One region of the Micromonospora yangpuensis genome, then DNA from elsewhere that is predicted to be linked to it. Evidence: riboswitches for the same ligand, from Rfam matches in the RefSeq annotation. Region 1 holds a riboswitch; each other region holds the start of a gene.
The links. A riboswitch is a leader RNA that binds a small molecule or an ion and turns the genes downstream of it on or off. The one in region 1 is predicted to bind cyclic di-AMP.
Positions count from the first base shown of each region.

Region 2: it holds a riboswitch for cyclic di-AMP, as region 1 does, so the genes downstream of both, GA0070617_RS17570 (LysM peptidoglycan-binding domain-containing protein) here and GA0070617_RS01180 (C40 family peptidase) in region 1, are expected to answer to the same signal.
Region 3: it holds a riboswitch for cyclic di-AMP, as region 1 does, so the genes downstream of both, GA0070617_RS11070 (C39 family peptidase) here and GA0070617_RS01180 (C40 family peptidase) in region 1, are expected to answer to the same signal.
Region 4: it holds a riboswitch for cyclic di-AMP, as region 1 does, so the genes downstream of both, GA0070617_RS03295 (coiled-coil domain-containing protein) here and GA0070617_RS01180 (C40 family peptidase) in region 1, are expected to answer to the same signal.

Region 1 covers NZ_FMIA01000002.1:227,179-234,343, forward strand. The annotation lists gene GA0070617_RS01170 ((Fe-S)-binding protein) at 1-1,782, shown strand, start outside; gene GA0070617_RS01175 (C40 family peptidase) at 1,996-3,009, shown strand; cyclic di-AMP (ydaO/yuaA leader) riboswitch at 3,194-3,332, shown strand; gene GA0070617_RS01180 (C40 family peptidase) at 3,343-4,383, shown strand; gene dcd (dCTP deaminase) at 4,575-5,153, opposite strand; gene GA0070617_RS01190 (pyridoxamine 5'-phosphate oxidase family protein) at 5,252-5,815, shown strand; gene GA0070617_RS01195 (zinc metalloprotease) at 5,894-6,874, opposite strand.
Region 2 covers NZ_FMIA01000002.1:3,880,359-3,887,523, forward strand. The annotation lists gene GA0070617_RS17565 (diacylglycerol/lipid kinase family protein) at 1-721, opposite strand, end outside; gene GA0070617_RS17570 (LysM peptidoglycan-binding domain-containing protein) at 852-1,451, opposite strand; cyclic di-AMP (ydaO/yuaA leader) riboswitch at 1,448-1,590, opposite strand; gene GA0070617_RS17575 (hypothetical protein) at 1,885-2,169, shown strand; gene GA0070617_RS17580 (AfsR/SARP family transcriptional regulator) at 2,226-3,722, opposite strand; gene GA0070617_RS17585 (DUF1702 family protein) at 3,969-4,958, shown strand; gene GA0070617_RS17590 (CRTAC1 family protein) at 4,978-6,867, shown strand; gene GA0070617_RS17595 (enediyne biosynthesis protein UnbU) at 6,894-7,165, shown strand, end outside.
Region 3 covers NZ_FMIA01000002.1:2,410,225-2,417,389, reverse strand. The annotation lists gene GA0070617_RS11075 (CDP-glycerol glycerophosphotransferase family protein) at 1-70, shown strand, start outside; gene GA0070617_RS11070 (C39 family peptidase) at 210-1,136, opposite strand; cyclic di-AMP (ydaO/yuaA leader) riboswitch at 1,146-1,290, opposite strand; gene GA0070617_RS11065 (acyltransferase family protein) at 1,579-2,781, opposite strand; gene GA0070617_RS11060 (polysaccharide pyruvyl transferase family protein) at 3,078-4,403, shown strand; gene GA0070617_RS11055 (glycosyltransferase family 2 protein) at 4,498-5,757, shown strand; gene GA0070617_RS11050 (GNAT family N-acetyltransferase) at 5,754-6,257, shown strand; gene pseI (pseudaminic acid synthase) at 6,254-7,165, shown strand, end outside.
Region 4 covers NZ_FMIA01000002.1:662,581-669,745, forward strand. The annotation lists gene GA0070617_RS03270 (hypothetical protein) at 97-891, opposite strand; gene GA0070617_RS03275 (hypothetical protein) at 1,101-1,586, opposite strand; gene GA0070617_RS03280 (hypothetical protein) at 1,731-2,192, opposite strand; gene GA0070617_RS03285 (helix-turn-helix transcriptional regulator) at 2,294-2,635, opposite strand; gene GA0070617_RS03290 (carbonic anhydrase) at 2,932-3,510, shown strand; gene GA0070617_RS03295 (coiled-coil domain-containing protein) at 3,587-4,597, opposite strand; cyclic di-AMP (ydaO/yuaA leader) riboswitch at 4,602-4,732, opposite strand; gene GA0070617_RS03300 (YibE/F family protein) at 4,899-6,272, opposite strand; gene GA0070617_RS03305 (metal-sensitive transcriptional regulator) at 6,468-6,767, opposite strand; gene GA0070617_RS03310 (heavy-metal-associated domain-containing protein) at 6,886-7,095, shown strand; gene GA0070617_RS30340 (hypothetical protein) at 7,092-7,165, shown strand, end outside.

The sequences.
Region 1 (7,165 bases):
GGCTCCACCATGTGGCAGGGCTACTTCGTCGAGGCGGTCGTCCTCGGCGTACTGGTCATGGGCTTCGTCATCCGGGGCTTCAAGGTCGCCACCGACCACTTCGAGTACCCGGCCTGGGCCACCCCGCTCAGTCACGCCGTCGGCGCGGCGCTGCCCGGCTGGGAGACCGGGGTGAGCATCGCCGCCCTGATCAAGATCTCGATCTCGATGATCTGGGTCATCGTGATCTCCCTGAACGTCACCATGGGCGTCGCCTGGCACCGCTTCCTGGCGTTCCCCAACATCTTCTTCAAGCGTGACCCCGCCGGTAAGGTCTCCGGGCTCGGCGCGCTGCGCCCGATGACCAGCCAGGGCAAGCCACTGGACTTCGAGGAGGCGGATCCCGAGTCCGACCAGTTCGGGGTGGCCCAGGTCGAGCAGTTCACCTGGAAGGGTCTGCTCGACTTCAGCACCTGCACCGAGTGCGGCCGCTGCCAGTCGCAGTGCCCGGCCTGGAACACCGGCAAGCCGCTGTCGCCGAAGCTGCTGATCCTCAGCCTGCGCGACCACGCGTACGCCAAGGCGCCGTACCTGCTGGCCGGCGGCGGCAAGGACCTGACCGGCGAGGAGAAGGCCACCGCCGCCCAGCTCGCCCACCTGGACGTGCTGACGTTGGCCGAGGCGGAGAAGCCGCTGATCGGCGACGCCGAGGCCGGCGGGGTGATCGACCCGGACGTGCTCTGGTCCTGCACCACCTGCGGGGCCTGCGTCGAGCAGTGCCCGGTCGACATCGAGCACGTCGACCACATCGTCGACATGCGTCGCTACCAGGTGCTGATCGAGTCCAGCTTCCCGTCCGAGGCCGGGGTGATGCTGCGCAACCTGGAGAACAAGGGCAACCCGTGGGGCGCTCCGCAGAACACCCGGGAGGACTGGACCAAGGGCCTGGACTTCGAGGTGCCCCGGGTGGGCGAGGTCGAGGACTTCGAGTACCTCTTCTGGGTCGGCTGCGCCGGCGCGTTCGAGGACCGGGCGAAGAAGACCACCCGGGCGGTGGCCACCCTGCTCAACGAGGCCGGCGTCTCCTTCGCCATCCTCGGCGAGGGGGAGACCTGCTCGGGTGACCCGGCCCGGCGGATCGGCAACGAGTTCGTCTTCCAGATGCTCGCCCAGCAGAACGTGGAGACCCTGAACGAGGCGTTCGAAGGCCGCGAGCCCGCCAAGCGCAAGATCGTCGCCACCTGCCCGCACTGCTTCAACACCCTGGGCAACGAGTACGGGCAGCTCGGCGGCGAGTTCGAGGTGGTGCACCACACCCAGCTGCTGGCCCACCTGGTCGCCACCGGCCGGCTCACCCCGGTGCAGCCGGTCGACGGCGGGGTGACCTACCACGACCCCTGCTACCTGGGCCGGCACAACCGGGTCTTCGCCCCGCCGCGTGAGGTGCTGGGCAGCGCGATCTCCGGCAACGGCAGCGCCGGCGACGGCGCGGACGCCGGTCTGATCGAGATGCCGCGCAACAGCGAACGCTCCTTCTGCTGCGGCGCCGGTGGGGCCCGGATGTGGATGGAAGAGAAGATCGGCAAGCGGGTGAACGTGGACCGGGTCGAGGAGGCCATGTCCACCGGCGCGAAGACGGTCGCGGTCGGCTGCCCGTTCTGCTCGACGATGCTCAGTGACGGGGTCAACGGCAAGGGTGCCGGCGAGCAGGTCGAGGTGATCGACGTGGCCAGCGTGCTGCTCCGCTCGGTCAGGCCCCAGCGGCCGGCGGCGGGCCGGGAGGACGAGCCGGTCGGCGGCTGAGCGCGGACCGTGGTCGACCCCTCACGCATCGCCATACTTCATTGAAGCGATCGCCGATACCGTTGGTACGCAAGCGATTCTTTCTGCGTGATGGTGAAACAGGTCGCCTTGATCCGGCCCGGAAGGCGACCTAGTGTTGGGCACCGACCGGGCCGGGAAGTCTGTCTCGCCCCCTCTCCGCGAGCGCCCGTGGGTCGGTCGGCAAAGGAGTCGATGCCGGTGGCAACCGCGCCCCTTCATCGTCGTGTCTCGGCACCGTCCCCCCGGAGCACCGGTCCGCGCCGGGCGCTTACCCGGTTGCTCGCCCTGGTCGCCGCCGTCGCCGTCGGCGCCGGGCTGCTCGCCACACCGGCGTACGCGGAGCCCACGGTCGACGAGATCGAGGCGCAGATCGACAAGCAGTGGCGACAGCTGGAGCCCACCATCGAGCAGTACAACAAGGTGCGCTCCCAGCTGAAGGTGAACCGCCGCAAGTCGGCCGACCTGGAGAAGAAGATCCTGCCGCTCCAGATGGAGAGCGAGCTGGCGATGAACCGGATCGGTGAGCTGGCCAGCCGCTACTACGTCATCGGCCCGTCCCAGGAGTTGGGCGCGGTGCTGCTGAACAGCCGGCCCGGTGCGCTCGGTGAACAGCTCACCATGCTTGACCGGGTGGCCATCCAGGAGCGCAAGGAGATCGAGGGCGTCCTGGCCATGCAGGCCAAGTACGGCACCCAGAAGCAGAAGCTCGACACGCTGGTGGCCACCCAGGTCAAGCAGGAGAAGGAGCTGGCCGCCAAGCGCAAGAGCATCACCGCCGAGATCAAGCGCCTTGAGGCGTCGATGCCGAAGACCACGGTGAAGACGGCGAACTGCCCGACCATCGACGGGGTGGTCAACGAGGCCGCACGGGTCGCCATCCGGACGGCGTGCGCCCAGGTCGGCAAGCCGTACGTGTTCGGCTCCACCGGGCCGAACTCCTTCGACTGCTCCGGCCTCACCCAGTACGCGTACAAGGCCGCCGGGATCAGCCTGACCCACTTCACCGGGGCCCAGTGGAACGAGGGCAAGGCCATCCCGCGCAACGAGGCCCGCCCGGGTGACCTGGTCTTCTTCTTCAGCGACCTGCACCACGTCGGCCTCTACCTGGGCAACGACACGATGGTGCACGCGGCCCGCGCCGGCAAGCCGGTGAACGTCTCCAGCATCAACACCATGCCGGTCGCCGGATTCCGCCGGCCCGGCTGACCGGCCGCACCGACCACGAGGGCCCCCGACGGCGCGTCGGGGGCCCTCGCCGTCGTGGGAGCGGGTCCGCGAGTGAGCAAACGTGAGACGGAGTGTCATGGCCGAATCCGTTGCGGATCGATGGGGGCCTCTCTACGCTGGTGAATCGTCGGCCGGTCGCAGGTCCGCCCAACCCGGGCGGTAACGGCCGACACCGCCGAGTCGCCGCCCCAGGCGATCCGGGGACCCAGGTACGCCGGGGTGAATCCACAGCCACTGTGGTAGGGCGTCCCCTTCCGCCCGAACCCGTCAGCTAACCCGGTAGGCGGTTCGTCAGAAGGAGTACCGAGCCCGGTGGCACACCATGCCCCGCGGCCACCGTCGACCCGGTCGGCCTCCGCCGACCAGGTGACGGCTGCGCCGCGCCTTCGCTGGTTCCGCTGCACCACCGTCCTCGCCGCGCTGGCGGTGACCGCCGGCATCCTGACCGGGGTGCCCGGCGCGGCCCACGCCGACCCGTCGGTGTCGGACATCGAACGCCAGATCGACCAGGACTGGAACCGACTCGAACCGATCATCGAGCGACACAACGCCGTCCGTCAGGACCTGGCCGAAAAACGCCGGGAGGCCGCTGCTCTCGGCGCCCGGATCGAGCCGCTGCGACGCCAGGTGGACGCGGCGCTGAGGAAGGTCAGCGCGCTCGCCGTCCAGGCGTACAAGGGTGAGACCGTCTCGGCGGTCAACGCGCTGCTGGCCGGCCGTACGCCGGGTGAGCTGATGAGCCGGATCGAGCTGGTCGACCGGTTCGCCCACCGGCAGCAGGAGCAGGTCCGGGCGGTACGGCTGCTCCGCGACGAGCTGGCCGCCCGCAAGGCGCCCCTGGACCGGATGATCATCCAACTCAGCCGCACCGAGGCGGGGTTGGCCGCCAGTCGGAAACAGATCGACGCCGAGATCGCCCGGCTGCAGAAACTCCGGCTCCGGGTCTACGGTCGGGGCGGCGGTGGCTCGTTGCGTCCGGCGCCCTGCCCGGCCACGTACCCGGGAGGCGCGGCCGGGAAGGCGGTCACCTTCGCCTGCGCCCAGATCGGCAAGCCGTACGTCTGGGGGGCCGAGGGGCCCGACGCGTACGACTGCTCCGGTCTGATGCTCGCCGCCTGGGCGAAGGCCGGCGTCCGGCTGCCGCACAACGCGGCCCGGCAGCGCAAGGTGACCCCGTCGGTGAGCCGGACCGAGCTGCGCCCCGGCGACCTGGTCTTCTACTACCGCGACCTGCACCACGTCGGGATGTACGTCGGTGCCGGCTGGGTGGTGCACGCCTCCCGGGCCGGGGTGCCGGTCCGGATGAAGCGCCTCGACGACAGTCCCGTGCACAGCTTCGGCCGCCCCGGCTAGGGGCGACCTCGCCGCCGCTGCCGGTGGTGAACCGGGGTCCCCGCACCAGGATCCCGGCCACCCCGGTCAGCCGCGGGGCCCGGGTACCCGCCGCCCGGCGGGGCCCTGTGCGCCGCCCCCGCCGGTCCCGCGGGGGCGGCGCCGGGTCCCGTCGAGGCTCGGCGTCCCGTCGGCGCTCGGCGTTTCGCCGGTCAGCGGGTGGGCCAGGTCTGCCAGCTCTGCCAGGAACGGCTCGGGGTGGGGCCCCGCTGGCCCTGGTACCGGGAGCCGTACCGGGCGGAGCCGTAGGGATGCTCGGCGGCGGAGGAGAGCCGGAAGATGCAGAGCTGGCCGATCTTCATGCCCGGCCAGAGGGTGATCGGCAGGTTCGCCACGTTCGACAGCTCCAGCGTGACGTGGCCGGAGAAGCCCGGGTCGATGAAGCCGGCGGTCGAGTGGGTGAGCAGCCCCAGCCGGCCCAGGCTCGACTTGCCCTCCAGTCGGGCGGCGAGGGTGTCGGCGAGGGTGACCACCTCAAGCGTGGAGGCGAGCACGAACTCGCCGGGGTGCAGCACGTACGGCTCCCCGTCGGGCACCTCGACCTCGGTGGTCAGGTCGTCCTGCTGCTGCGCCGGATCGATGTGGGTGTACAGGTGGTTGTTGAAGACCCGGAAGAGCCGGTCCAGGCGTACGTCGATGCTGGACGGCTGCAACAACTCGGGCTCGAACGGCTCCAGCGCGAGCGTGCCCGCCTTGATCTCGTCGAGCAGGTCGCGGTCGGAGAGGAGCATCGGATCACCTTAGCGACCGCCGGACGCGGAACTCGATCCGGTGCCGGTGACCAGCGCGTCGGGTCGCTTGTCGTACACGTGTTCGATAAGATGTCCACATGGCATCCTGGTCCGAATTCGCCGCTGACGAGCCTCGCCTCGCCGACGGGATCCGCGTTCTCATGCAGCAGTACGGGCCGGGCTTCGGCTACCTGGCCACCGTCCGCGCCGACGGTGGGCCCCGGGTGCACCCGGTCTCCCCGGTGATCACCGACGAGGGGCTGTTCTGCTTCGTCATCGACTCACCCAAGCGCCGCGACCTGGAGCGCGACGGGCGTTACGCGCTGCACTCGTTCCCGCCGGAGGAGAGCGACGACGAGGCGTACGTCGCCGGCCGCGCCCGCCCGGTGACCGACCAGCGCCGGGTCGCCCGGCTGGCCGAGATCGGGCGGGCCGCGCCGCAGGTCGACTGGCGGCTCTTCGAGTTCACCGTCGACGTGGCGATGCTGGCCCGGCACGGGCAGGGCCAGGCGGTGCCGGGTCAGGCCCCTGAGCGCCCGGCGGTGCAGGTCTGGCTCGACCCGCACGGCGGTGCCGGCGCCACCCGCCTCGTCACCGCCGACGTGCCGGACCAGTGGGCCGGTCGACGACGCGACCGTGACCCGCACTACTCCGCCGCCTGACGGCGGATATCCGCCGTGCGCCGCGCCGCCGGGTGCCGGCCCCGTCGTGCGGAGCCGGCACCACGGGCACAACCCCGGTCAGACCGCCCGGTACGCGCTCCACGCGCTGCTCATCCGGCTCGCCTGACCAGCGGTGAACTGGTACATGCACGAGTCGTAGCTGTAGTCCATGAAGTTGGTGATCGGGTCGAGCCCCGCCGCGCTGCAGGTGTCCCGGCCGGTCGGGCAACCCGAGGCCGCCGACGCCTCGGCCGGGGTGTCGCTGACGCTGTCACCCGTGCTGGAGCAGCCGCCCTGGAAGGTGTGGTACAGGTTCAGCCAGTGCCCCACCTCGTGGGTGCCGGTGTCGCCCTGGTTGTAGTTGGTGGCGGTGCCACCTGGCAGTGACTCGCTCAGAACCACCACGCCGTCCATGGTGCTCAGCGTGCGCTGCGGGAAGGTCGCCCAGCCCAGCAGGTTGTTGCTCAGCTGGCCGAGGTAGATGTTGAGGGTGTTCTTGCCGCCCGTACGCAGCGAGGACTTCATCGACCGCTCCGCCGAGGAGCCCTGCCTGATCGGATACCACGCCGAGTTGGTGACCCGGTTGATCTGCTGCAGCTGGAACCCGAACGCGGTGGACGCCCCGCCGGTGGCCCCGCTGAACGCCTGGTTCAACACGCTGATCTGCGAGTTGACCATCGAGTCCGGGATGTTGCCGCCGGCCCGGGTGCTGTCCCGCTGGATCACGTGCACCACCACCGGGATCGTGATGGCGGCCAGCGGACCCACGATCGCGTTACGCGAGGAGGCCCGCTCCCGCAGCGCGGCGGCCAGGTCGGCCTCCCGCGCCTGCACCTGCGCGGCGGTCAGCTCGTTGGGCTCCTGCGCCGCCACACCACCCGGCCTGATCCGGGCGTCGGCATGGCTCTCCGCGGGCTCGACGCAGACCTCGTCGGCTGCGGCGGGTACGGCGGCGACCGCGGGTGCCACACCCACGGCGGCGGTGCTGAGCAGCAGCGCCAAGGTCGTCGAGGCGACACCGGCGGCACGCCGGGTCAGCAGGGAGGGACGGGGTCCCATGGGCCCACCTCTTTCTGGCGACGCGACCGGGGGTGTGTCGCGTCGGGGCGAAAACGTGGGCCAGACGTTACAACCCATCCAAGTATTTGAGAACGTCTAAATGTTGCCGGCGTGAAACTTCTTGCCGGTGAGCCCTCCGCCGTGGGCTCTGGAGGTGGGGCTGTCGAGGGGCTCTGGGTTGGAGCCGCCGAAGGGCCGGGGATGGGGGCCGCCGAAGGGCCGGGGGCGGGGCGGTCCGGCTCGTCCGGGGGCGGCTGCTGCGTGGTGGGGGTGACTCAGGTACAGTGGTGC
Region 2 (7,165 bases), 3.7 Mb from region 1:
GGATGCCGCCGGTGATCGTGCCGACGTTACCGAAGAGCACGCAGCTCGCCTCACCGTCGAACCAGTCGCTGCCGTCGACCCGGATCCGGGTACGCACACACTCGCCGCGCACGTGCCGCAGCCCGGTCAGCACGTACGCGAGGCGACCGAGCTTGCCCTTGAGGTTGCGGTCGGCGTCCTTGATGAGTTCGGCGTCGAAGCCGGCGCCGGCCATCACCGCGAAGTGTTCGCCGTTGAGTTTGCCCAGGTCGAGGGTACGTCGTCGGCCACGCAGCCCGATCCGTACCGCCTCGGGCAGGTCCTTCGGAATGCCCAGGTTGGTGGCGAAGAGGTTGGCGGTGCCGGCGGGCAGTACGGCCATCGGCACCCCGGAGCCGGCCATCGCGTCGGCGCTGCGCTGCACCGTGCCGTCGCCACCCCAGACGAAGACCAGCTCGGCGCCCTCCTTCAGCGCCCTGCGGACCTTCTTCGGCGCCTTGCGGCTCTTCGGTACCTCGTACCAGAGCAGGTTCTCGATGCCGGCGCTGACCAGCGTCGACCGCAACTGGTCGAGGCCACCGCCGAAGGTCTTCTTCCGGTGCGCGACGACCGCGACGGTGCCGAGCTTCGGCCCGGCGCCGGCCGACTCGGCGGCGGCGTGGCCGTTCGCAGCGTGCTCGGTGGCAGCGTGGTCGGCGGCAGTCGGCTCGGTGGGGTGCTCGTCCAGGGTCCTCGTGCTCATGGTGGTCGCTGTTACCCAGCCGGGCGGTGCGGTACGCGTGTCCACGGTGGAAGAGTCGCGGTGGACGGGTACGGAGGTTCGCCGGAACCGGCCGAGGCGGGGGCTGCCTCGGCCGGGTTCGCGGTCGAGGTCAGATGCTGAGGCGCTGCCCCGGGATGATCAGGCCGGGGTCGTCGCCGACGACGTCCTTGTTGCGCTCGTACAGCGCCTGCCAGCCACCGGTCACGTCGTGCGCGGCGGCGATCTTCGTCAGGGTGTCGCCGGACCTGACCACGTACGTGTCCCGGTCGGTGCTGCGGCTCGCCGGCGGGGCGTCACGCTCGGCGGCCTCGGTCGGGGCCGAGGAGCCCGAGGAGGAGACCGGGCCGCCCAGCGGGCCGCAGGTCGGCCAGGCGCCGATGCCCTGCCCCTTGAGCACCTCTTCGGCGATCGCGATCTGCTGGGCGCGGGTGGCCAGGTCGGCGCGCGGGGCGTACTGCAGGCCGCCGTACGCCTCCCAGGTGCTCTGCACGAACTGCAGGCCGCCGAAGAAGCCGTTGCCGGTGTTGATGCTCCAGTCGCCGCCGGACTCGCACTGGGCGATCGCGTCCCAGTTGACGCTGTCGGCCTGGGCGGGTGCGGCGGTGCCGAACACGGCCGCGAGGCCGGTGACGGCCCCGACGGCGAGGGTGCCGAGTGCCCTGCGGCGGTTGCTGAGGGCGCGGTGTCGGGATTGGTGACGAGTTGCCATGGGTTCCTCCACGCCGACGAGGTGAGCTGTCGGGTTCGGGCCGAGGAGCCCGGCCGCCCGGATCGGGCGGCTTCACCCCGAGGTGACGTGCACCGTGGAACCTGGGTCCCCCGCTCCATGCCTGTGGTGAGTGTTCCGCGAGGCCAGGGGCATGGATTGGGCGTACCGGGCGGCGGTGTCCGCGTCGGCGGACCCGTAAGAATCTAGGGGTGCGCCCCGGTGGCTGCATACGCTGCGTGAGGTTGTTCACCCGGTCACGCGGGGCGACCGGCGCCGGGGTTGCGGTCGGGGCGCGGACGGGGGACCCTGCCGGTTCACCGCCCCTGACCAGGGCATCAGTGTCAACCGTCACCCAACGGGACGGGCGGGACGGGTTTGAACGGGTGTTCACTGGTGAGGTTGAAGGGAACATCGCGTACGAGGGGGGCCGCAGGTGACCAGCCAGACCGGAACCGACCGTCAGGACTTCCCGCCGGAGGGTGTCACCGACCCGATGCTGTGGCGGCTCGCGGTCAGCGTGGCCGAGGAGCACCGGGGTGCCGAGCAGGGGCACTGCCGCAACCTGCAGTGTGCGGATCAGCCGCAGCCCTGCGCGCCGTGGACGTGGGCGCAGCGGGCGATGGAGCTGGCATACCAGCAGGGGCAGACGTTCGGCTACCGGCCGGCGTCGGCGCGGGCCCGGCAGGCGCCGCGGCGGCCCGACGCCGCCGCCGCCTGAGGCGGTCCCCGCCCGGATGGGCCGCGTCGACCCTGCCCGGGTCGGCCGCAGCGGGATCACGTACCCGTGGTTCCGTGTCGCGGAGGCCCCGGTCCACCCCGGTACCGGGCGGGAATCAGCCAGATCTGGGAGGCGGGCACCCCGAAGGCCACCAGGCGGACCGTCTCCAGCATCCACAGCGCCGCCCGGGACAGCTGCTGCGCCGGTCGCCGCAGCGGGTCGCCGGCGGCGGGCCGGCCCGGGGTCCCCGCCGACGGGCACCGGAGTCGGCGGACCGCCTCGTACGACAGGCCGAGCGGCTGCCGTGCGGTGACGACGACCGAGACACCTCGGCAGTTGCGCACGATCAGGTCGACCAGGTCCGCGCAGTCGTCGGCCAGGTGGTCGACGTCGTCGAGGACCACGAGCAGCCGCCGGTGGGCCAGCACCCGCAGTAGGCACTGGTCGGTGGACGGCTCGGTGGTGCCGGGCGGGTCGAGCTGACGCAGGAGGAACCCGACCAGGTCGGCGCGGGTGGCGGTGGTGGTGACGTCGACGGTGGCCACCCGGTGGGCGGCGAGGATGGCGGATGCCCGGCGTGCGATCGAGCGGGCCGTCGCCGTCCGGCCGGAGTCGGCCGGGCCGACCAGGGTCACCAGTCGCTGGGTGGCCAGCGAGCGGACGACGGTGTCCAGGTCGACGGTCTCCCGGTCGCGCGTGTCCAGGTCGGTGGTGTCCGGGTCGGTGGCTTCGGGCGGTCGCGCGGTGCCGGGGGCCGACGGGGGGAAGCAGGGGTGGCCGGCCGGATGGCTCGCCGGTACGTCGTCGACCCCGGACCAGGCCCGCCAGAGGTGCCGGTAGGTGTCCACCAGTTCGGGCCCGGGGGCGATGCCGGGATCGGCGGCGAGGCGGGCGCGTAGTTCGGCGTACCGGTCGAGGGCGGCCGGCAACTGGCGGGTACCGGCCAGCACCGACAGGTACCGGGCCTGCACCGCCTCGTGCAGGGGTGCCACGGCGGCCAGCCGCTCGGCGGTGGCCAGTACGGCCTCGGCCCGGTCCAACCGCAGGCCCAGGGTCACGTACTCCAGGGCCGCGTCGACCCACTCCCGCTGCAGCGTGTCGATTATCGGATGGCCGGGAAGCAGGCTGCGCAGCTCGACCAGTTCCGGGTCCTCCCAGAGCAGGACCGCCAGGTGGAACAGGTGGAAGGCCCAGCGGGGGTGTCCCAGTGGGAGCAGCCGGCGGGCGGTCCGGACGAGTTGCCGGAAGCGGACCAGGTCGGCGTTGTCGTGGTGGGTGCTCAGCTGGTAGCCGCCGGGGCCGGAGCAGATCACGGCGGTGCGGGACCGGCGGGGTGCCTCCGGCTCGACCGATCGACGCAGTCGGGCGATGTAGGTGTGCAGCAGGTGGCCGGCGTTGGCCGGTTGGATGTCTCCCCACAGGAGCTGTGACAGGGTGGCGACCGGCAGGAACTCCCCCGGCTGCAGGGCCAGCGCGGCGAAGAGCGCACGTTGCTTGGCCGGACCGAGGTCGTAGGTCGTCGACCCGTTGCCGGCGCATACCACGCCGAGCACTTTCACCCACACTGAACCGCTCGCTTTTTTCATAGGCTCCCGCCTGACTCCAGAGCCAGGGTAGGACGGCCTGCGGTCACAATCCAGTGTTGCGCAAGGCACTCTGCGTGAGATAGGTGCGTGATTCGCCCCGCTCGCTGCGGACGGGAACTATATAGCTTTCAAGAAGTCTTCAACTCGATCGTGCCAGGATCCGTACCCGTCAGACCCCGCCGACGCGGGCCGCTGCGAGGAACCGGGGAGCGCATGACCGAGGCAGCCGCGATCCCGACCGTGTACCGACCGACGGGCTGGCGTCGGCCGCTGGCCCTCCACCCGCACCTGGTGGACTTCGACATCCGGGGCTTCCACCCCGGCCCGGTCGCCACCCGACAGGCACTCGTGACGGCCGCGGGGTCGTTCCTGGACGGTTTCAACCGGGAACTGGACGTCGGCCCCTCCCACGCCCCGGACCTGGCGGCTGTCCCGCAGGCCTACCGTGGCTTCGCCGTCGAGGGGGCGGCGATGGCCGCCACCCTGCTCGACCGGCTCAGCCCGCTGCCCGGCCGGCGCTTCCGCACCCTCCTGAAAGTCCATCGTGGACGCTACGGCTACCTCGCGTATGTCGGCGCCGGCTGGGCCCTGGCCCGGTTGGACGGCCTCTCGGCCGGGCTGCTCGGCCGACTCGGCCGACTCGGTGCCACCGATCCGCTGGTGCGCTGGCTGGTCTACGACGGTTACGGGTTCCACCAGGCGTTCTTCGACCCGGACCGGACACTGTCGTGGTGGCGGCGGCACCCCGACCGGTGCGACGAGCGGTGCGCCATCCGGTACCAGGGACTGGGGCGCAGCCTCTGGTTCCGCGACTGTGCGGACCCGACGGCACTGGCCGGGCGGATCTCCGGACTGCCCGCCGGGCACCGGGGCGATGTGTGGAGCGGGGTGGGACTGGCCGCCACCTACGCCGGTGGGGTCGGCGACGACACCTACCTCGAACTGCGTCGACTCAACCGTCACCACCCCGCTGAGCTGGCCCAGGGCGCGGCGTTCGGCGCCGAGGCGCGGCAGTCCGCCGGGGCGTCGCCGCCGCACGTGCCCCGGGCCACCGAGCTGTTGACCGGCGCGTCGCCCGACGTCGCGGCCGGGTGGACGTGGCAGGCCCGACGCGGGCTCGACCGCCCGGGTGCCGGCCCGGCCGACTTCCAGCGCTGGCGCGAACGGATCCAGCAGCTGGCCCTTCCGTTCCTTCGCCGTTGACCCGAGGGAGTTTCAGACGATGCAGGTACGCCGAACCCTCCGTACGTTGCTCACGCCGGTTGTCGCAGTGGTCGCCTGCCTGGCCACCGGTCTGGCCACCCAGCTACCGGCCGTCGGTGCCGACGAACGTCGGGCGCTGGCCGCCCGGTTCAGCTTCGCCGTCGCCGACCTCAACCAGGACCCGCCGCAGACCCGCGCCGTACGCGCCGTCCAGCCCGCCCTGCACCACCTGCGGTCCTGGATCTCCTCGGTCGGTGCCGGTGTCGCCGTGGCCGACCTGGACGGCGACGGACTGCCCAACGAGGCGTGCCTGGTCGACCCCCGCGACGACTCGGTGACCGTCCTGGCCACCCCGGACCGGCCGAACCGGTTCCCCGCCTTCGCACTGCCCCCACCCGGGACCGACCCGACGGTGGCCCCGACGGGCTGCCTGACCGCCGACCTCAACGAGGACGGCCGTCTCGACGTACTGGTCTACTACTGGGGCCGGCCGCCCCTGGCCTACCTGCGCCAGCCGGCAGCCCCCTTCGGACCGGCCGGTTACCGGCCCGTGGAGGTGGTGGCCCAGCCCGACGAGATCTGGAACAGCACCACCGCCAACGCCCTCGACATCGACGGGGACGGCCACCTGGACCTGGTGGTCGGCAACTACTTCCCCGACGGCGCGCGGGTGCTCGACCCGACGGCGCGTGACGACCCCCGGATGCAGATGCAGGACTCCATGTCCTGGGCCCGCAACGGCGGCCGGAACCGGATCCTCAGATTCACCGGGTCGACCTCGGTCGACGGGCTGGAGCACCCCGGTTACCAGGACGTCTCCGACGCGCTCACCGCCGATCAGAGCGGTTCCTGGACGCTCGCCATCGGTGGCCAGGACCTCGACGGGGACAACCTCCCCGAGCTGTACGTGGCCAACGACTTCGGCCGGGACTACCTGCTGCACAACCGCTCCCGCCCCGGTCAGGTGCGCTTCACCGAGCTGACCGGCACCCGGGGGGCGGACATGCCGAAGTCGAAGGTGGTCGGGCGGGACTCCTTCAAGGGGATGGGGGTGACGTTCAGCGACCTCAACCACGACGGGCGGCCGGACATCCTGGTCAGCAACATCACCACCCCGTACGCCCTGCAGGAGAGCAACTTCGCCTTCGTGAGCACCGGCACCGGCCCGATCCGGGACGGCCTGGCACCGTACCGCGACGACAGCCAGCCGCTCGGGCTGGCCCGGACCGGCTGGGCCTGGGACATCAAGGCCGCCGACTTCGACGGTGACGGTGAGGACGAGATCGTCCAGGCGCTCGGATTCATCAAGGGCACCGCCAACCGCTGGGCCGAACTCCAGGAACTCGCCATGGGCAACGACGAGTTGCTCAGGTTCCCGGCGGCCTGGCCGGCGTTCCGGCCCGGCGACGACCTCGCCGGCCACCAGCGCAACCCCTTCTTCGTACGGCGCTCCGACGGGCGCTACGTGAACGTGGCGGAGCAGATCGGGTTCGTCCAGCACGGGCCGACGCGCGGGCTCGCGGTCAGCGACGTCGACCACGACGGTCGGCCGGACCTGCTCGTCGCCAACCAGTGGTACCGGTCGCAGTTCCTGCACAACACCGGGGCCGCGCGCCCGTACCTCGGTCTGCAGCTGATGCTGCCGGCCGCCACGCCCGGCGGGCTGCCCCGACCGGCGGTCGGTGCCGTGGTGCAGCTGCGGCAGGCCGACGGATCGGTCCGCACCGGTCAACTCTATCCCTCCAACGGACACACCGGCGGCAACTCTCCCGAGCTGCTGTTCGGGCTGGACGACCCGAGCGCCACCGTCAGCGCCACCGTCACCTGGCGCGACGCGGCCGGGCAGCACACGGTGACCCGGACCCTGACGCCGGGATGGCACACCGTCGTCCTCACCCCCAACCCGTGACCCGCTCCGTCCCGAGGAGGTCGATCATGCCCGAGCAGAGCAACGCCACTGCCACCGCCGCAGGCCGGGGTGATCCCCGGGTGAAGGCGCTGCGCCGCTTCGCCCTGTCGATCACCGTGTTCAACGTTCTCGGTCACCTGCTGCTCGGCTTCGAGCAGGCGTACCTGACGCCGGTGGTCGGGGTGCTCACCGGGTACACGGTGGAGCTTGTGCTGGAGACCCTGGAGGCACGCGCCCAGGGCCGGCCGGCCCGGTATCTCGGCTCCCCGGTCGCGCTCGTCAACTTCCTCCTGCCGGC
Region 3 (7,165 bases), 2.2 Mb from region 1:
GAGCCCGCCGGAGCCCCGGGCCACGCCGTCGCAGGCCGGCGGGGGCGTACGCCTCTCCCCCACCGGCTGAGGCCCCCTACCGGCGGAGACCCACCCCGCCCGGTACGACGACCGACGCCGGTCCCCCCGTGACGGGGGGACCGGCGTCGTTGGTCTCCGGGCCGGCCCCGGTGTGCGGGGCTGGGCCGGGCGAGGAGCGGGCAGCCCGGTCAGGCGGAGTAGCCGCGGGTGGCGATCCAGTCGGCAAGCGCGGAGGTGGACATCCAGTAGAGCGCGTTGCCCGGGTCCGCCGAGTCGGAGATCCGGACGGTCCGGCCGTTGTCGCGGTAGCCGACCACCGCGACGTAGTGCCCGCCGGGGAAGGAGTGCCAGCCACCGGCGACGTCGGTGGCGGTGCCGGCGATGTTCACCACCGGGCTGCGGCCGGCGGCGATCGCGGTGACCACGTCGTCGACGAGCCGGTCGGTCTGGGCCGCGGTGGCGGCCCCGCCGGGGATCATCCGGGTCCGGTAGGGCGCCCCGTCGACCAGTTGGTTGAGCACCCGGGTGGTGTCGGCGGCGGAGTTGGTGCCGAACTCGGTGGTGCCGAGCATCCCGGCCAGGGTGTCCTGGCTGCGCTCGATCCCGGCGGCGTTGAGCGCGTTGCGCACCGCGGCCGGGCCGCAGTAGAAGTACGTGGTCTGCGCCTGGTAGACGTGGTCGAGGACCTTCGACGCCGGCGGCTTGGGCGCGGCCGGGCGGGTCAGGTCGGGGTCCGGCGCGGCGGAGCTGGCGGCGGCGACCGGCTTGGCGGCCCGCGACGGCGCGGCCGAGGGCGATGCGGCCGAGGGCGATGCGGCCGAGGGTGACGCGGCCGACGGGGACGCGGTGGCGGTCGGCGACGGGGCGGCGGTGGTCAGCGAGGGGGCCACGCTCGCCGGCACCCGCAGTTCACTGCGGGCGGCGATCTCGCCGGCCTGCGGCGCCACCTCGGCCACCGCGCTGGGCTGCTGCCGGTCGGGCTCCGGCCGGTCACCGGTGGCGATCAGCAGACCGGTGCCCGAGGCCACCACGAGGGTCGCGGCCGAGGCGGCGACGACCTGGTACGAACGGTCCACAGCGAGTCGACGGAACTGCCGTTTGAGGGGGTGAGGCACGGGGAATGGAACTCCTTCCGGTGCCGCCTACCGGGTTAGCTGACGGATTCGGGCGGGAAGAATTCGCCCTACCGCGAGCCGTGGCTGCGCGGATTCACCCCAGTGGTGCTGTGGGTCCCCGGTTCGTCGTACGACGATTGAGCGGGTCGACGCGGCGGTCGCGCTTGTGCGAACGGGAACCGCGCCGGACCGCAGCGACACTACTGGCCGACATTTCTCCTGCCAACCCCACTTCACCTGCGGAAACCTTGATCAGCGAAGTACCCGACAACCCATTAACCCGCTGACGTGACTCAATGGGACGAGCGTTTGTGACGGCACCGGTGGTCGACAACCGGACGACCGGTGAGCATCGTCGGGAAAAACCCGGCAGCATTCGGCCCGGATGTGTCGGGTGCCCGAATCCGAGACCCCTGTGACCGGGGTCACGGGAATTTTGGCGTCAGTCGGTCCGACCGGTGCCGGCGGGTGCCGATCCGGGCCGACCGTCACCGGCGGGCACCGACTCCGACCGGCGGGCACCGGCGGGCACCGGCCCCAGCCCGCGGTCACCGGCGGACGCGGCCCGGCGGGGTGGGCCGAACAGCCGCATCATCGGGTTCTCCACCCAGCGGTGCAGCATCGCGGCCAGCCCCAGGTTGACCAGCAGGAAGGCGACCACCGCGAACGGCCCCCACCAGCCGGGCAGCCCGACACCGTAGTGGCCGGTGAGCCGCAGCACGGTGACCATCACCAGGACGTGCACCAGGTAGAAGGCGAACGAGACCTCGCCGAGCCAGACCAGCGGCCGGGACCGCCACGGCGAGGGCCGCCGGTGCACGTCGGCGTCTGCGGCGGCGGTGATCACCAGGATGTACGCCACCGACAGCAGCCCGGCCCAGAGCTCGGCCCGGATCCACTGGCCGGCGACCACCCAGGTCGCGACGAAGACGATCGTGGCCACGGTGAGCCGGGGACCACGCCAGCTGCCCCGCCGCATCAGCTCGGCCGCGGCGACGCCCATCCAGAACTCCAGCGACCGGGTGATCGGGAAGACCTGGGTGAACCACCAGCGGTTCTCCTCGGCGACCAGCAGCTGGGCCGGCCAGAGCGCCACGATCAGCAGCGGCACGGCGACCACCACTGCCCAGAGCGCCCCGGGGCGGGCCCGCCGGATCCACGGCAGCGCGAAGGGCAGGCAGAGGTAGAAGAACATCTCGCAGGCGAGCGACCAGCTGACCGTGTTGATGCTGTAGAAGATGCCGGGGGTCGGGTCCCAGGCCTGGATCAGCACCAGGTTGCTCAGCGCGGCCCGGAGGCTGACCGGGTCGGCGAACCAGAGGCCGACCAGCAGGGCCACCGCCCACATCAGGATGTGGTTGGGATAGATCTTCGCCGCCCGGCGACGCCAGAACGCCCGCCGGGTGTCCTCCGGCCGGGCCGACCAGACCAGCACGAAACCGCTGAGGATGAAGAAGAACTGCACGCCGGAGAGGCCGAGCGTGAAGATCCGCTCCAGCACGGCCTGGTGTCCCGGCTCGGCGACGACCCGCATGGTGGCCGCGTGGAATCCGAAGACCAGCAGGGCCGCGATCCAGCGCAGGCCGGTCAGCGAGGGCAGGCGGGACAGGGCCGACGGCGTACCGGTCGCCGCGACGCTGGTCATGCCGCTACGCCGGGCATGCTCGGGACCACCAGCACCACGTCTCCTCTTCCGGCGGCCGGGCATCGACCGCCGCGGGGCACCTTACCCGGGCCCGGGATGCCCGGTTCCGGCACATCCGACGATCATGATCACGGTGGGCACCTGGGTCCGCAGCGGACCGATGCCCTAAAATTCCGGTCTCCAGAGAGTTGACGATTCGGTTCGCCGAAGGGGCGGAAGTACGACGGGGCCGCACCGCTTCGCCTGCGGCGTCTACCGGATGACCGCAGGCGCGGGAACGACGAGAGGGACCAGCGATGCACCAGCGGATTCTGCTCCGAGCCAAGAAGGGGCCGTTCGACATCTACTCCCCGGAGGAGACCTTCGAACGGAACTGGATCGGCGACAACACCGGCAACCTGGTCTTCAGCCACTCGGCACACAAGCTGCTGCGGACCGCGACGGCGGAGATCACCTCCACCGGTTTCCGGGCCGACGCCCGCGAGGCCGACATCATCAACGAGTCGTACGACGTCTTCGTGGTGCCGCTGGCCAACGCCTTCCGCCGCAGCTTCGCCCACCGGCTGGCCGGGATGACCCGGTTGATCCGCAAGCTGAAGATCCCGGTGGTGGTGCTCGGGGTCGGCGCGCAGACCAACCTCAAGGGCGACCGGGAGTACCTGCGCCCGATCGACGACACGGTCAAGGACTTCGTCTCCGCCGTGCTCGACCGGTCGCACACCATCGGGGTACGCGGTGAGATCACCGAGAGCTACCTGCGGACGCTTGGCTTCTCGGCGGTCGAGGTGATCGGCTGCCCGTCGATGTTCCTGCACGGCGACAACCTGCGGGTGGAGAAGAAGAAGCCGTACCTGGGCCCGAACGACAAGATCGCGCTGACCGTCTCGCCGTACGTCAAGTCGATGGCCAAGGTGATCAGCGCGCACCACAAGAAGTACCCGAACCTCTGCTACATCCCGCAGGACGTCAAGACCCTCGGCGTGCTGCTCTTCGGCGACGCGCCGGAGGACCGGGGCAAGAAGAGCAACATCCCGATCCACACCTCGCACCCGCTGTTCACCGAGGACAAGATCCGGATGTTCGTCGACCCGTGGACGTGGATGGACCACCTGTCCGACTTCGACTTCAACTTCGGCACCCGGATCCACGGCACCATCACCGCGCTGATCGCCGGCACCCCCGGCTACCTCTTCGCGCACGACTCGCGCACCCTGGAGCTGGCCCGCTACTTCGACATCCCGTACCGGGAGATGACCGACGTCTCCGGTGACGTCGACGCCGCGCAGCTCTACGACGAGGCGGACTACACGGCGCTGAACAACGGGCACAAGGCCCGGTACGCCACGATGCTGTCCTTCCTCAACAAGCACGACCTGGGCAACTCCTTCGCCGACGGCGACAGCGCGGCCCGCTTCGACGAGCAGGTCCGCCAGACCGTCTTCCCGCCGCCGGTGCAGCCGCAGGTGTCCACCCCGGCCGAGCAGTGGATCACCCGGGTGGACTGGCTGCGGGAGCAGAACGCCGAGCTGCGCGCGAGCCTGGAGGAGTTGCAGGGGCAGCGGCTGCGGACCCGGGTCCGGCAGGCCGTCGGCGGCCGGGTGAAGCAGATCCTCAACCGATAGTTCACCGGAGGGTGACGGGCTGTTAAGTAACCGCCCGTCACCCGTACACGCGGGGTTCCGGGGCCGGCCACCCACGCCGTCGAAGGTGGCGGGCGTGGTCACCGATCCGACGCGAACCCCCCTGTTGAGCTTCGTCGTGCCCGTGTACGGCGTCGAGGCGTACCTGTACCAGTGCCTGGAGTCGATCCTCGGCGGGCTGACCGCCGAGGAGTCCGCGGCGGTCGAGGTGGTCGCCGTCGACGACGCCTCCCCGGACCGGTGCGGCGAGATGCTCCACTCGTACGCCGCCGGCCGCCCGCAGGTGCGGGTGGTCCGGCTGGCCCGCAACGTCGGGCTCGGCCCGGCCCGCAACGCCGGCCTGGACCAGGCCACCGGCGAGTACGTCTGGTTCGTCGACAGCGACGACTGGCTGCCACCCGGCACCGTCGCCACGGTGCTGCGGCGGCTGCGCCGCGACCGGCCCGACGTGCTGCTCCTGGACCACCTGCGGGTGCACGACAACGGCCGGCTGGAGGTCGACGCCAGCAGTCACCTGCTGCGTGGGGTGCCCGGCCCGGTGACCCTGACCGAGCGTCCCGAGCTGCTGCGGTTGCAGCACACCGCGTGGAACAAGGTCGTCCGGCGGGGTTTCCTGGACGAGCTGGGGCTGCGCTTCCACCCCGGCTGGTACGAGGACATCCCGTTCAGTCACCCGCTGCTGATCGGCGCACGCCGGATCTCGGTGCTGGACCAGGTCTGCTACCGGTACCGGCAGGGCCGCCTCGGTGCGATCACCTCCACCCGCAGCGACCGGCACTTCGACGCCTTCGCGCAGTACGAACGGCTCTTCGACTGGGTGGACCGGCACGGCGTCGACCCCCGGCTGCGCGCCGACCTGTTCGCCCTGATGATCAGCCACTACCTGGTGGTGGTGGGCAACGACGACCGGCTCCACCCGCACCTGCGCCGGGACTTCTTCCGCCGGGTCGCCGAGCACTACCGCCGGTACCTGCCCGCCGAGGGCTACCCGCAGCCGGAGGGGGTGCCAGGGCTCAAGCACCGCCTGGTCGGCCGGGACAGCTACCTGGCGTACGTGGCGCTGCGGCGGGCCCACCGGATGGCCGGCCGGCTGCGCGCCACCCGCCCCGCCGAGGCCACCGCCGACGGGCCCACCCCGAGCGGCACGACCCCGGGTGACACGGACCCGGACGGGCCGACCGCCGACGGCACCACCCAGGGCGGCACGGCCCCGGACGGCACCACCCAGGACGGCACGGCCCAGGGCGGCACGGCCCCGGGCGGCACGGCCCAGGGTGCGGCGAGCCAGGGTGCGGTGGCGGCCGACGGGTCGAAGGTGCTGGCGAGGCGGCGATGACCGGTTCGCTGCGCCCGGCCACCGACGACGACCTGGCGCGGATCCTGCGCTGGCGCAACCATCCGCAGGTCCGCGCGGTCAGCCTGACCCGGCACGAGATCACCCCCGCCGAACACGCCGCCTGGTGGGCGCGGACCCGCACCGACCCGGACCGGCGGGTGCTGGTCCACCGGCACCGGGAGGCCGACAGCGCGGTGGTGACCTTCAGCGGGCTGACCTCGGCGCACCGCGCCCTGGTCTGGGGCTTCTACCTGGACATCGACGGCCTGGACGCGCGGCGGGAGCTGCTACGGGCCTGGATGTCGATGCAGGAGGCGGCGATCGCGTACGCCTTCGGAGAACTCGGCGCCCGGAGCCTGGGCGGCGAGACGCTCGCCGACAACAAGCCGGTGCTGGCCCTGCACCGGCGCTTCGGGTTCCACAGTGTCCGCCGCTACCAGCGGGACGTCGACGGAGTGCCGCACCAGGTGGTGTGGACGGAATTGAGCAGAGAGCCATGACAGTCAAGATCGGTCCGCACGTGGTCGGTGCCGGGGAGCGCCCGTTGGTGGTCGCGGAGATGTCCGGCAACCACAACGGCAGCCTGGACCGGGCCCTGGAGATCGTGGACGCGGTGGCCGCCACCGGGGCGCACGCGTTGAAACTCCAGACGTACCGGCCGGACACCCTCACCATCGACGTCGACGCGCCCGGGTTCCGGATCTCCCGCGGCCACGACCTGTGGGGTGGTGAGCACCTCTACCGGCTCTTCGAGCGGGCCCACACCCCGTACGAGTGGCACGAGCCGATCTTCGAACGGGCCCGCCGGCACGGCCTGACGGTCTTCTCCTCGCCGTTCGACGCGACGGCGGTGGCGCTGCTGGAGCGACTGGACACCCCGGCATACAAGATCGCTTCGTCGGAGCTGGTCGACCTGCCGCTGATCCGGCTGGTCGCCAGCACCGGCAAGCCGATGGTCATCTCCACCGGGATGGCCACCCTGGCCGAGATCGACGCCGCGGTGCGTACCGCCCGGGACGGCGGGGCCGCCGGCATCGTGCTGCTGGCCTGCACCGCCGCGTACCCGGCCCCGCCGCGCGACAGCAACCTGCGGCGGCTGCCGGTGCTGGCCGACGCGTTCGGCGTACCTGTCGGGTTGTCCGACCACACGCCCGGCATCGGCGTGCCGGTGGCGGCGGTGGCGTTGGGCGCCTGCCTGATCGAGAAGCACGTGACGCTGCGCCGCGGCGACGGCGGGGTGGACGCCGACTTCTCGCTGGAGCCGGCCGAGCTGGCCGCACTGCGGGTGGAGTCCGAGCGGGCCTGGGCGGCGCTCGGTGACACCGTCGTCGGCCCCACCCCCACCGAGCGGGAGGGGCTGCGGTTCCGCCGCTCGCTCTACGTCGTGGCCGACGTCGCCACCGGTACG
Region 4 (7,165 bases), 440 kb from region 1:
GGGCGTACGCCGCTTCCCTCGGCGGCCGGGGCGCGTGGCGCGTCCGCCAGGCCCGCCGAGGCGGCCAGGAGCTTGCCCCGGGACATCCGGGCCGGATCAGAAGGCGGGCACCGCGGCGCGTCCCCGGGCCACCGGTGCGGCCGGCAGCACCGGCGCGGTGACCTCCACCGGGTCGACACCGGGCAGGAGCGAGTGCTCCGACTCCGGGGCCGGCTCGGTCGCGGCGAAGGCCTCCTGCCGCAGGCTGCCGGCGGCGGCGACCGCCAGCTCGGCGGCCTGCCAGGCGGCCCGCTCCCGCTCCTGCGCCGTCCGGTGCCGCTCCTGCAGGTTCGCCAGCACCGCCCGCCGCAGGAACAGCTCCTGCTCGACCGGGTGCCGCCGTGGGTCCCAACCGTTGCGGTGCGCGAAGACGTCACTGAGCTGCTCCACCGACAGCTCCCGACGCCAGTACGCGTCCAGGGCGGTCCGGTGCAGGAAACGCTCGCGGTCGGCGTACTCGGCCGGGGTCCGGACGGTACGCGGCAGCGGCAGCGCGGCGGCTACCGAGAGCCGCTGGACGTCCGCCTCGACGTCCTGGTACGCCTGCCAGGCGGCCTCCACCTCGTCCTGGGCGGCGAGCCACTCGGCCCGGTGGCGCTGGGCGGTGGTGACCGCCCGTTCGGCGGCCACCGCCACCTCGGCCGCGTACCGTTCCCGGTCGCGGTCCTCCTCGGCCCGTTCCAGGGTGCTCGGCAGGGCGGCCTCGCGGATCCGGCGGGCGACGTCGACGCCGACGCCACCCGGGCGGAGCACCAGCACGGCGACGGTGGTCGCCACCACGGCGATCAGGGCCAACCAGATGGCGGCGGCCTGTGGCACGTCGATCAGTACGGCGGAGAGGACGGTCTGCATCACCAACACCTCGTGATGGTCGAAGGAGGAACTGCCGATCGGGGTGCCCGGGTGCGCTGGGGTCGAACCGCTCGCGGCCGGGCCGGGCACGAGGGGTACGGCACCGACGGATCGTCGCGGGTGGGCCGACGGTGGGCGCAGCGGCGGCTGCGGGGGCCAACCGGGACGGGTGCCGGTGCGGCCGGCCGCCGGTCGGCGGCGTCGGCCGGTCAGGCCAGCGGGGGACCGCGCCGGGCGGGCAGACCCCGGACCGGCTCCGCCGCGGGCACCCGCACGGGCACCGGCACCACGGCCGGGGCGGTGCCGTCGACCCGGGGGGACGACGGCTGCTGCGGGAGGGCCACCTCGGTGACCCGATCCAGGCCCGGGGAGTCCGACCGCGACTGTGCCCCGCCGTCGACCGCGAGGTGGTCGACGGGTCCGGTGCGGCTGTGGACCGGGCCGCGGTGGCCGGTCCCGAAGGGACCGTCGAGCACGAGGCGGCTGTCGGTCACGAGGCGGCCGTCGAGCACGAGGCGGCTGTCGGGCGCGGTGGCGCTGCCGGACCCGGCGGGTGCGGCGGACGCGGGCGGACCGGAGAGCGCGAGGGCCGCGCCACCGAGGCCGAGGGTGAGCACCAGGAGGGTCACCGCCAGGCGGGTCAGCTCCCGCAGCGTCACCGGCCACAGGGGGCGGGTGGACGTCACGGGCGGCATCCCACCAACCTAGCGCCCCGGCCCGGCCGGGACCAACCACGTGACCGGACCCATTCACTCCCTTGTGGACGCCGGCACCGGATGGCCCTTTGTCGACCGAGGTGGACGTACCTGGTGGGTCGGCCCGCACCCCGGGGTACGCCGTCAGTTACGACCGTGGGGTTGCCGTGGCCCGGAGGCGCCCAGTTGCTGATCGGTGGCAGCCGGCCGGGTGGCGGTGGTCGGCGGTGTCTGTCCAGGGTCCGGCGCGGCGGCCGACCGAAGGGCGGCGATCTCCGCGGTCGGTGCGGACGGCGACTTCCGAGCGATGAGCTTGTCGATGTGTGCGTCCGTGCCGAACGAGCCGACGTCGATCGCACCCACCCGCAGGTAGTTGTTGATCAGATCCTGGGTCTGCGGGGGGCAGGCCGGCGGGTAGGAGCCATGGTTCAGGACGTTCTTGATCGCGGTGTCCGGGTGGAGCGTCGTCCCGTCCGCGCTGGTGGCCGAGGCGGGCAGGGGCTTCTTCCAGTTCGCGGGTTCATCCAGGTGCTTCATGATGAACTCGCCGAGGTTCTTCCAGTACGTCGCCGGAGACGCCGGGTTGCTGTCCGCTTTTCGTGGCATGGCAGGCACGACGGGCAACCGGGGTTCCGGGTTCAGCCGCGGTGCCGACTTGTTCGGTGACCGGCGGTGAGGCTGGTCACCCGGTGGCGGTCCGGATCCGGTCAGGAGGGCGGGGCGGCGGGGGTGGATCGGGGTGCGGCATCGGCGGTGAAGAGGGCGAGCAGGTCACCCACCTGGCGGTCCGCCTCGGCCGGGTGCCGGAAGTGGCCGTCCGGATTGACGGTGTACTCGTTGCGCCGGCCCACCCGGGTGCGCCGCAGGTAGCCGCCGGCCTCCAGGTCGGCGACGATCGCCTGGGCGGCGCGCTCGGTGACCCCTACCTCGTGGGCGACGTCCCGGAGCCGGGCGGTGGGGTTACGCGCGATGGCGAGCAGGACGTGCGCGTGGTTGGTGAGGAAGGTCCAGTGCCGGGTGCTCCCGCTTCCGCGTGGTGTCGTCGCCATGTCCGTCAAGATACGACCAGCCTTCACGATCGTCGTTCGCGAGCCGGTCGACGTGAACCGTCGTCCCGACACCTGAAATGCATATCACGTATAGCTTGACGTGTCTTGCGCTGCGTGTGAACGTGGTGGCGGACCGCGTCCGTGGCGGACGGGGTCGACCGGTCACCTTCCGAAGGGTGAGGACGTTGATCTCCACTCCGTCGACCGGGTCGCAGTCGGACCCGGAGCTTCCTCCCGCCCAGCCGCCGTCGGCACAGCCCGATCCGCCGCAGACCCCGGAACAGGCGCTCGCCGAGCTGTACGCGGGCAACCGCAGGTTCGTCACCGGTACGCCGCGGCACCCCAACCAGGACGTCGGACACCGCACCGCGGTCGCCGGTGAACAGCACCCCTTCGCGGTCATCGTCGGGTGCTCCGACTCCCGGCTCGCCGCCGAGATCATTTTCGACCGTGGGCTGGGTGACCTCTTCGTCGTGCGGACCGCCGGCCACACCACCGGGCCCGAGGTGCTGGGCAGCGTCGAGTACGCGGTGACGGTCCTCGGCACGCCGCTGGTGGTGGTGCTGGGGCACGACTCGTGCGGTGCCGTGCAGGCGGCCGCGACGGCGGTCAGCACCGGGGCCCGGCCGCCGGGACATCTCGGCGCGGTGGTCGACGCGGTGGTGCCCAGCCTGCGCCGGGCCGCCGCCCAGGGAGTCGACGACCCGGCCCGGATCATCGACATCCACATCGCCCAGACCGTCGAGGAGCTGTTGGGCAACTCGGCCGTGCTGGCCGCCGAGGTGGCCGCTGGCCGCTGCACCGTGGTCGGCATGTCCTACCAGCTGGCCGCCGGAGAGGTGCGGACGGTGGCCGCCGCCCCGGCCGCCGGCTGACCCCGCCCACACCGGTCAGGACAGGCGAACGGGCCGCCCCCGCGTGGGGGACGGCCCGTTCGGTGTCTCGGGGTGGTCAGAGCAGCGAGACGTGTACGTGGTCGGTGTGGTTCGACGGTCCGCTGTAGGAGCTCCAGCCGGTGGCCGGGAACCAGATCTGCCGGTTCCAGATGACGTAGTAGATGCCCAGCCGGTCGGCGTTGCGTACCAGGAACGCGGTCAGGTTGTTGCCGTACATCCGGGTGTCGTTGTTGTGCCAGGGCGCGAAGCCGCTGTTCTGCAGCGACCAGTCACAGGCCCGGCCCTTGGGGTGCTCCCACGGGCCACCGGGGCGGTAGCAGCCGACGAACCGGTCGAAGCCGGCCCGCTTGACCTCCTTGTACATGTGCAGCGTGCGCGCCGTGATGCAACCGGAGGTGGTGGGGTCGTTCTCGGTACAGCTCATCGGGCGCCAGTTGCCGTTGGCGTCGCGGCCCGGGGCGATCTTGGCCACCGGTGACGTGGCCACCACCAGGCCCCCGGTCAGGCCGGTGCCGCCGACGAGGGCGAGCGACTTCTCCGCCTCCCGCTTCTGCTTGGCCATCACCGAGGCCTGCTTCTGCTGCTCGCGTACCTCGGCGTCCAGGGCCTGCTTGGCCTGATCGGCCTTGTCCTTGACCGTCTGCACCTCGGCCAGCTTTCGGGCGTTGACCATGTTCAGCTCGTCGAGCGCCTGGGCCCGCTGGACGAACGAGTCCGGCGCGTTGCTCTCCAGCAGCATGGCCATCCCGCCGATCCGGCCGCTGCGGTACGACTGGGCGGCGATCCGACCGACCTGCGGGGCCAGCTCGTCCAGCTCGTTCTGGGCGCGGCGCACCTCCATGTCGAGCTGCAGCTGCCGCTTCTTGGACTTCTCCAGCTTGGACTTGGCCTGGGTGTAGCTGCGGTTGGTCGTCTCGATGACGTCGTTGAGCAGCTTCGAGTCGCCGTCCTCGTGCCCCGAGGGCTGGGCGGGCTGAGCCATGGCCGGCAGCGGGCCGGAGAAGATGGCCAGTGCGGTGAGCACGGCCGCCGCCGGCGTCAACCAGCGGCGTAGGAGTGCCGTCACAGTCGTCCCTTCCGTCGGCCGCCGACCGGGTTAGCTGACGGGTTCGGGACGGAAGTGGCCCCTACCGCTGGTGCGGATTCACCCCATGTACCTGGTTCCCCGGCTCGCCGTTCGGCGATTGGGCGGCGGTACCGCTGGCGCGGGTGCGCGCCTTCGGCGGTGACCGGCAGCGAGGTTACCCGAGAGTCGGCGCTGGGATCTACGTCCGGATGCCGACTCAACGCGTAATTTCTCCGCGATGTCGCGTGACCAGTGATGTGCTTCTCATCAATGGAGTCGTCGGCGGTCACGCTGAGGAGTGTCACCATGCGGTGTCGGTGCTCCTTTCTTGGTCGGGCCACCTCGCGGGGGCGTCGGGGGACTGACTGGCGGCCCGGGGTGCGCTCAGTGCCTGGAGCGCGTCGTCCCGCGGTGCGGGCGGGCGGGCCGAGCCGGTGCCGCCACCAGGCGGGGTGGGGGCTCCGGCGGTGGTGGCGGCCCGGTCGGTGGCGGTGCCCCGACCGGCGGCGGTCACCAGCGCGGCGAGCGCGGTGGTGAGCGGTACGGCGGCGATCAGCCCGAGCGTGGCGACCGCGCTACGGACGATCTCCTGGGCCAGGAACTCGCTGGTCAGCACCTGACTGACCGGTCGGGAGTCGGCGACCAGCAGAAGCAGCAGAGGCAACGACGCGCCCGCGTACGCCAACACGATGGTGTTGACGACGGACGCGATGTGCGCCCGGCCGACCCGGGTGGCCGACCGGTAGAGCTGGAGCCGGGACAGTCCCGGGTTCGCGTGGGCCAGTTCGGTGACCGTGGCGGCCTGGGTGACCGTGACGTCGTCCAGCACCCCGAGGGAACCGATGATGATCCCGGCGAGCAGCAGCCCGTGCAGGTCGACGTTGCCCTGGAACATCGACAGGGTGGTGGCCTCCTCGGTGCCGTACCCGGTCAGGTGGGTGGCGGCGGTGGCCGCGCTGCCGAGCAGACCGGTGACCACCAGGCTGCCCAGCGTGCCGAGCACGGCCACCGAGGTCTGGGCGCTGATGCCGTGGGTGAGGTACAGCACCACGAACATGATCAGTGCGGCGCCGACCACCGCGACCAGCAGCGGTGACCGGCCGGCGCTGATGCCGGGCAGCACGAAGGTGAGCAGGATGGCGAAGCTCGCCACCAGGCCACCGAGCGCGGCCAGGCCGCGCCACCGGCCGAAGGCCACGATCGCGGCAGCGAAGAGGACGGCCAACCAGATCAGCGGCTTGCCCCGCTGGTGCTCGGCGATGTTGTAGCTGCTCGACTCGGGGTCGGCCGGATCGGTCAACTCCACCAGGACGATCTCGTCACCGACGGCGATGGTCGGCGCCCCCGGACCGTCCGGGATCGGCGTCTCGACCTGCTGCCCCTCGTCGGGTCCCTGCTCGACCCGGACGGTGGCGGTGCCGCACGGGCCCTCGGGGGCGGACGCGGGGCCCTCCGGGGTCGGCGCGGCAGGTGGGCACGCCTCGGTCACCACCCGGGTCACCGTGCCGTGGTACCGGGGCACGTCCCCGCCCCCGTCGACCTGCGGTGCCCGGTCCGGCCAGAGGATCAGCGCGGCGACCAGGGTGACGAGGAAGAGCGGCACCACGGTCGCGACGAGGACCCGCCGTACCCCCGGCGGGGTGGGCGGGGCGGGACGGCTGTGGTCGGCACCCATCTGCGACTCTCTCCAAACGATCCACGACGGATTACGTGTCGCCGCGCCGGTCGGTTCACTCGGCCGGCACACCGGTCCGGTTCGCGGCGTTGCGTGCCGGAGTGGTCACGGACTGCGAACCGGGGGCGGCGGTGGGACCCGGATGCCCGTCGCGGGAATGGTAGCCACTCGGCCGACGGGTGCGGAGGTTGTGGGTCAGCCGCGCTTCATCAGCCGGCCGACGGCGGCCATCATCTCGGTGGCCATCTCGTCGGCGTGCCCCTCGGCGGCGCCCTCCTGCATGCAGTGCCGGGCGTGCCCGTCCAGCAGGCCGAGAGCGACCTTGTCCAGGGCGGCCTGGATCGCCGAGATCTGGGTCAGCACGTCGATGCAGTAACGGTCCTCGTCCACCATCTTCTCGATGCCCCGGACCTGACCCTCGACCCGGCGCAGCCGAGCGAGAAGCTGGTCCTTGCTGGCGGTGTAGCCCCGGGTGGGGGGCGTCGAAGTGGTCATGTTCGCCAGGGTACGCCCTACCCCCGGCGGGTATTCCAGGACAAATTACCCCTACCCGGTAGTGGTTGAGATACCCCCCATGGGTATATGGTGGGCTCCGGTCGAGAGGAGTACGGACATGGTCACCGACATCTACCAGGTGCAGGGCATGACCTGCGGGCACTGCGTGCAGGCGGTGAGCGCCGAGGTCGGCGCGCTGGCCGGGGTCGACGAGGTCCAGGTGGACCTGGCAAGTGGTCAGGTCACCGTCACCAGTGCGGAGCCGCTGGACCCGGCCGCCGTCCGGGCCGCCGTCGACGAGGCCGGTTACGACCTCGTGGACCGGTGAACACGGCGGCCAGGCTGGCCGGGTTCCTGCTCGGCCTCGTGGTGGTCTTCGGTGCGGCGTACGGGGTCGG